DNA from 2 places in the Actinomadura graeca genome. Region 2 is predicted to be linked to the other one. Evidence: predicted binding sites of a transcription regulator. Region 2 holds the regulator's gene; the other holds the start of a gene.
What was found. Region 2 encodes HrcA, which represses chaperone genes, less so after heat shock. Its sites were predicted from a motif close to TTGGCACTCTCNNNNNGAGAGTGCCAA; they were not measured.

Region 1: a site for HrcA is predicted at 2,029-2,055, ahead of groES (co-chaperone GroES). Genes of this name have one in related genera too.

Annotation. Positions count from the first base shown of each region.
Region 1 is NZ_CP059572.1:5,553,697-5,557,105, forward strand. It holds gene AGRA3207_RS24810 (class I SAM-dependent methyltransferase) at 656-1,897, opposite strand; gene groES (co-chaperone GroES) at 2,180-2,488, shown strand; gene groL (chaperonin GroEL) at 2,575-3,409, shown strand, end outside.
Region 2 is NZ_CP059572.1:7,348,406-7,351,814, reverse strand. It holds gene dnaJ (molecular chaperone DnaJ) at 123-1,265, opposite strand; gene hrcA (heat-inducible transcriptional repressor HrcA) at 1,266-2,279, opposite strand; gene AGRA3207_RS32680 (DUF3097 domain-containing protein) at 2,512-3,409, shown strand, end outside.

The DNA of each region.
Region 1 (3,409 bases), 1.8 Mb from region 2:
ATGAATCGTGAAGTGGCCACTGTAGTGCGTGTACACCGCCGCTATAAGGGGTAGCAGGGAACATTGCGAGTTCTGTGGAATGCGCCTGTTACCCCACTGATGCGGATTGCTGGGTACCGCGGGATGTCAGGGAGAATTCCCGGTTCGGCGGGCATCGGCCGTCGGGTGGCCGCTGTCCCGGTACGGGGACGGCGTGTCCGCGCGATGGCGGGGCCGTTCGGCGTGGAGTATGGCCGTACATCTCCACTGATATCCGGAGTTCGTGTCCTGCCCCGCGGACCGGTGGTCCCGCACGTGCCGCCCCGCCGGCGCTCCGGAGCGGGCGGTCCGGAGGTGAATTCGGGACCGTTTTCGGACGCGTCACGGACCCGGTTGCTGAACCTGCCTTGGTGTTTCTTCGCCTGAGGATCTCGACGCGCCGATTCCCGTGGCCCGTCGTGCTCTTGCCGGTGACGAGCATTCCCTGGCCAACGCAATGCCGGAAAGCGCCGATGATTTGCGCTGCCATGGCGCGTCCCCCGGGGCCCCTTGGCATTGCCCGTCCGGGCGGAAGATCTTTGGCCCGATTAGCGGCGCCGGGCCGCGCCCGGGCGGGTCTTCGGGGTAGCGGCGCGGCCGCCAGGGGCCCTCGGGCGGCCCGCCGGGGACGGGACGGTCAGCGGGGCACCGGCGCCGCCAGCAGCGCCACCGGATCGCGTCCCACCCTGGTCACCACCAGCGTCAGCGCGGCCCCGCCACGCCCGGCGCGCCGTCCGCCGAAACCGAGGTCGCGCCGCAGCCGGTCCACGTCGACCGCCGAACCGCGCTTCTTGACGGTCAGCACGCCCACCCCGCGGCGGCGCAGCTCGGCCCGCAGCCGCTTCACAGAGAACGGAAGCACGTCCTCGATCTCGTACGCGGACGCGAACGGGGTCGGGTGCAGGGCGTCGGAGGTGACGTAGGCGATCCGGGGGTCGGCCAGGCCGCCGCCGACCAGCTCCGCGACCTCGGCGACGAGGTGCGCGCGGATCACCGCGCCGTCGGGCTCGTAGAGGTAGCGGCCCCACGGGCGCACGTCGGGATCGTCCAGCCCGCGCGGCGTCAGCGTCCACCCTCCGTGAGGGTCCTCGTCCCTCGGCCGGTCCGCGTCGTCGGGCGGGAGGAGGGTGGCGCGGCGGCCGACGTCGCCCGCGAGACGGCCCAGCCAGATGGCGGCCTCCTTCACGTCCCCGGCCACCGACACCCACTCCGCCTCGGCGCCGTCCGGGACGGCCTCGTGCGGGATGCCGGGCGCCACCTTGACGCAGGCCGCGGGGACCCGTCCGGCCAGGTCCAGGACGGTGTCCAGCGGCGGCTCGTAGGAGCGGGGGTCGAAGACGCGCCCCCGCGCGGTGCGGCGCCCCGGATCCGCGAAGACGGCCGCATGCCCGGCGGGGTCCTCTTCGGTCGCGTCACCCACCCGGACCGACGCGAGACCGTCCAGCCCGAGTGCCGTGACGTTGGCCTGCGCCACCTCAGCGGTCAGCGGGTCGATCTCCACGCCGACCCCTGGGAGCCCGGCGCGCGCGCGTGCGACCAGATCCGCGCCGACCCCGCATCCCAGTTCCAGGGTTTCACCGGACAGCGAACACTCGGCGAACCGGCGCGCGCGATGCGCCGCCACGCTCGCGCGCGTGGACTGTTCCAGCCCGGCCTGCGTGAAGTACATGCGGCGGGCGTCCGGTCCGAACTTGGCCACCGCCCGGTCGCGGAGCCGCACCTGGGTCAGGGCCGCCGCCACCAGCGCCGGGTCGTGCCGTTCGCGCAGGCGGGACGCCGTGGCGAGCAGCCCGCCCTCGCTCACGTCCGCGGCGGCGGCCTCGTCCAGGACGGCCTGTCCGGCAGGGGTCAGCAGGCCCCGGAACGACGCGATGTCCATACGCTGGAAGTTATCGGCCGGTGAACGGCGCGCGACCAGGCACGGCGGCCCGTCCCGCGAGGAGGATCCCCGGCGGAGGGGGAGGTCGTGTCCGTGTTGACGGGCCTCCGGGCACGGCATAGTCTCCATGACTGGCACTCTCCTTGCGAGAGTGCCAAACACAGCGACAAAGGTCGGTCTGGCACCCGCGACGACAGGCCGGTCCAGGGTCGCCTCTTCTGTCACATGTGCCGGTCGGTCAGCCATGGCCGGCCGAGGACCAATCGAAGGGGAGGTCAGATCGTGACGACCGCCACCAAGGTTGTTCTCAAGCCGCTCGAGGACCGCATCGTCGTCCAGCCGCTTGAGGCCGAGACCACCACCGCGTCGGGCCTGGTGATCCCGGACACCGCCAAGGAGAAGCCCCAGGAGGGCACCGTCCTTGCCGTTGGCCCGGGCCGCGTCGACGACAAGGGCGAGCGCGTCCCCGTCGACGTCAAGGTCGGCGAGGTCGTGCTCTACAGCAAGTACGGCGGCACCGAGGTCAAGTACAACAACGAGGACTACCTCGTCCTCTCGGCCCGCGACGTGCTCGCGGTCATCGAGAAGTAATCACCGAGACGTGATGCCCCCGCCCCGGCAGGCGCCGCCCTTCGGCGGGGCTGCCGGGGCGGATCGCGTGAAAGAGGAGTATCCGCATGGCGAAGATCCTGGAGTTCGAGGAGGACGCTCGCCGGGCTCTTGAGCGCGGCGTCAACGCTCTCGCGGACGCCGTCAAGGTGACGATCGGCCCGCGCGGCCGCAACGTCGTCATCGACAAGAAGTTCGGCGCGCCGACGATCACCAACGACGGCGTCACCATCGCCCGCGAGGTGGAGCTGGAGGACCCCTACGAGAACCTCGGGGCCCAGCTCGCCAAGGAAGTGGCGACCAAGACCAACGACATCGCGGGCGACGGCACCACCACGGCGACCGTCCTCGCGCAGGCGCTGGTCCGCGAGGGCACCCGCAACGTGGCCGCCGGCGCCTCGCCGCTCGGCCTCAAGCGCGGTATCGACGCGGCCGCCCAGTACGTGTCCGACCAGCTCCTCAAGTCGGCCCGCGAGGTCGAGGAGAAGGGGGACATCGCGCACGTCGCGACCATCTCCGCGCAGGACGCGCAGATCGGCGAGCTGATCGCCGAGGCGTTCGAGAAGGTCGGCAAGGACGGTGTCATCACCGTCGAGGAGGCCCACACCATGGGCCTGGAGCTGGAGTTCACCGAGGGCCTCCAGTTCGACAAGGGCTACCTGTCGCCGCACATGGTGACCGACCCCGAGCGCATGGAGGCCGTCCTGGAGGACGCCTACGTGCTCATCGTGGACGGCAAGATCTCCAACGTGCAGGAGTTCCTGCCGCTGGCCGAGAAGGTCGCCCAGACCAAGAAGCCGCTGCTGGTGGTGGCCGAGGACGTCGAGGGCGAGGCCCTGGCGCTGCTGGTCGCCAACAAGATCCGCGGCACGTTCACCTCCGTCGCCGTCAAGGCGCCGGGGT
Region 2 (3,409 bases):
GGGGCCCGCCGGGCGGGTCGCGGTCAGGCGGGACGCGGTCAGCAGGCGGGTCACGGCCGGGCGGCTGGACTCGGCCGGGCGGCTGGACTCCGTCGGGCGGCTGGACTCGGTCGGGCGCATCCCTAGCCGGGGTGCTGGTTGAAGACGTCGCGGAGCCGTGAGAAGACGCTCCGCTGCCCCGGCGCGAACTTGCCGGGCGGGCGCTCCTCGCCGCGGAGCTTGGCCAGCCGCCGCAGCAGCTCCTCCTGCTCCTCGTCCAGCTTGCCGGGGGTCTCCACGTTCACGTGGATCATCAGGTCGCCGCGGCCGCTCTCGTTGAGGTGCCGGACGCCCCGCCCGTAGAGGGTGATGACCTGGCCGGACTGCGTGCCCGGCTTGATGTCGACGCCCTCGGCGGCGTCCAGGGTCTCGATGGTGACGTTCGTGCCGAGCGCGGCGGCCGTCATCGGGATCTCGACCGTGCAGTGCAGGTCGTCGCCCTCCCGCTCGTAGATCGGGTGCGGCTTCTCCACGATCTCCAGGAACAGGTCGCCGGGCGGGCCGCCGCCCGGCCCGACCTCGCCCTCGCCGGCGAGCTGGATGTGGATGCCGTTCTCGACGCCCGCCGGGATCTTGACCTTGACGGTGCGGCGGGTGCGGACCCGGCCGTCACCGGAGCACTCGGCGCACGGGTTGCGGATCACCGAGCCGAAGCCGCCGCACGCCGGGCACGGGCGGGCCGTCATCACCTGGCCGAGGAACGAGCGCTGCACCTGCTGCACCTCGCCGCGCCCGTGGCACGTCTCGCACGTCTCGGGGTGGGTGCCGGGCGCGCAGCCCGAGCCCTCGCAGCTCGTGCAGGCGACCGCCGTGTCGATGGACAGCTCGCGGGTCGTGCCGAACGCCGTCTCGGACAGGTCGAGCTCGACCCGCAGCGTGGCGTTGCGGCCGCGCCTGGCGCGGGAGCGGGGACCCCGCGAGGCGGCGGTGCCGAAGAAGGCGTCCATGATGTCGCTGAACGGGAACCCGGCGCCGCCGAACCCTCCGGCGCCCCCACCGGCCCCGCCTGCCGCGAACGGGTCCGCGCCGAGGTCGTACATCTCGCGCTTCTTCGGGTCGGAGAGCACCTCGTACGCCTGGGTGATCTCCTTGAACTTCTCCTGGGTCTCCGGATCGGGGTTGACGTCCGGGTGGAGCTCGCGCGCGAGCCGGCGGTAGGCCTTCTTGACCTCGTCGGCGCTGGCGTCCCGGCGGACGCCCAGGGTCGCGTAGTAGTCGTTGGCCACTTACGACCCCGCCAGGATCTGTCCCACGTAGCGTGCCACTGCCCGTACCGCTCCCATCGTGCCGGGGTAATCCATGCGTGTCGGCCCGAGCACTCCCAGCCGGGCCAGTGTGAGGTCGCCCACGCCGTAGTCGGCGGCGACGACCGAGGTCGACCGGAGCCCCTCGTCGGGGTTCTCGGTGCCGATCCGCACCGTAAGAGTAGAGGAATCGCCGGTCTCGCCGAGCAGCCTCATGAGGACCACCTGCTCCTCCAGCGCGACCAGCACGTCCCGCAGGCTCTGCGAGAAGTCCACGGCCGCGAGGTTCGCCGCGCCCGCGAAGACGATCTTCTCCTCATGCTTGTCGACGAGCGTCTCCAGCAGCACCGACAGGACGGCCGCGGCGACCGGCCGGTCGTCGGCGCCGACCTTGTCGGGCAGGTCCGCGACGGCGGTCGGCACGTCGCCGAGGCCGAGCCCGTCCAGGCACGTGTTCAGCAACGCCCGCAGGTGGCCGATCGATTCCTCGGACACCACGCCGACGGTCTCGATGACCCGCTGCTCCACCCGCCCCGTGTTGGTGATCAGCACGAGCAGCAGCCGGCCCTCGGCGACCGGGACCAGCTCCACGTGCCGCACCGACGAGCGGGTCAGCGACGGGTACTGCACCACCGCGACCTGACGGGTGAGCTGCGCCAGCAGGCGGACCGTCCGGCCGACGACGTCGTCGAGGTCGTAGGCGCCGGACAGGAACGTCTCGATCGCGCGGCGCTCGGCGACCGACAGCGGCTTGATCGTGGACAGCCGGTCGACGAACAGGCGGTAGCCCTTGTCGGTGGGCACGCGGCCCGCGCTGGTGTGCGGCTGGGCGATGTACCCCTGCTCCTCCAGCACGGCCATGTCGTTGCGGATGGTGGCCGGGGACACACCGAGGTTGTGACGGTCGGCCAGGGCCTTGGAACCCACCGGCTCATTGGTGGAGACGTAGTCCTCGACTATGGCGCGCAGGACCGCGAGTTTCCGGTCGTCCAGCACGTGGTCACCTCCTTCATCCCCTGCCACGGGCCCCCATAGGTCCGGGCCACCGGCCGCCGCCGCTGGCACTCCGTACTCCCGAGTGCCAAGTGTACGGCCAGCGGGCGCGGTTCTGGAGTGCCCGCGGCCCGCACACCGTCCCGGCGCGCTGACGGGTCGACCGGCGGGAAGCGCCGGGGGCGCGCTTCCGGACGGCTGCGCGATCTTATCCTTACGGTTAATGTGCGGAGCTGTGCGGAGCAAGAAGTACGGAAACGACGTGCTGTCCGGCGATTGGCGGCGGCCCCGCAAGGGCCGGATACCCGAGATCGCGGCCGAACCCGGCCTTGTGGCGGAGGATCCCGACAGCGGCTTCTGCGGCGCCGTGGTCGGCTGCGACAAGTTCGGCGTCACCCTGGAGGACCGGTTCGGCAAGAGGCGGGTGTTCCCCCTCACGAAGGCCGGGTTCCTGATCGACGGGAAGCCGGTCACGCTGGTCCGGCCGGACGCCATGCCGGGGGGCGGCGCCGCGGCGGGCACCGCGGGGGACGCCGCCGACGGCGGCCCTGCCAAGGGTGCCACTGCCGAGGGCGCAAGCGGTAAGGGCACAAGCGGGAGAGGACCGGCCCGGTCGGCGTCCGGTTCGATCGCGGTCCAGGGGCTGCGCGCCCGGGTCGCCAAGGAGAGCCGCATCTACGTGGAAGGCATCCACGACGCCGAGCTGGTGGAGAAGATCTGGGGCCACGACCTGCGCGTCGAGGGCGTCGTCGTGGAGTATCTGGAGGGCGTGGACGACCTGCCCGCCATCGTCGAGGAGTTCGGCCCGGACGAGGGGCGGCGGCTCGGCGTCCTCGTCGACCACCTCGTGGAGGGTTCCAAGGAGAGCCGGATCGCCGCGCGGGTCACGTCCCCGCATGTGCTCGTCACCGGCCACCCCTTCATCGACATCTGGGAGGCGGTGAAGCCGTCGGCCGTCGGAATCCGCGCCTGGCCCCGGATCCCGCGCGGCGTACCCTGGAAGGAGGGGGTCCTCGCCGAGCTCGGTTGGAGGGAGGACGTGCGTGCGGGCTGGAAGCGGATTCTCCGCTCCGTGAACACCTACACCGACCTCGAACCCGCCCTTCTAGGACGCGTCGAGGAGCTCATCGACT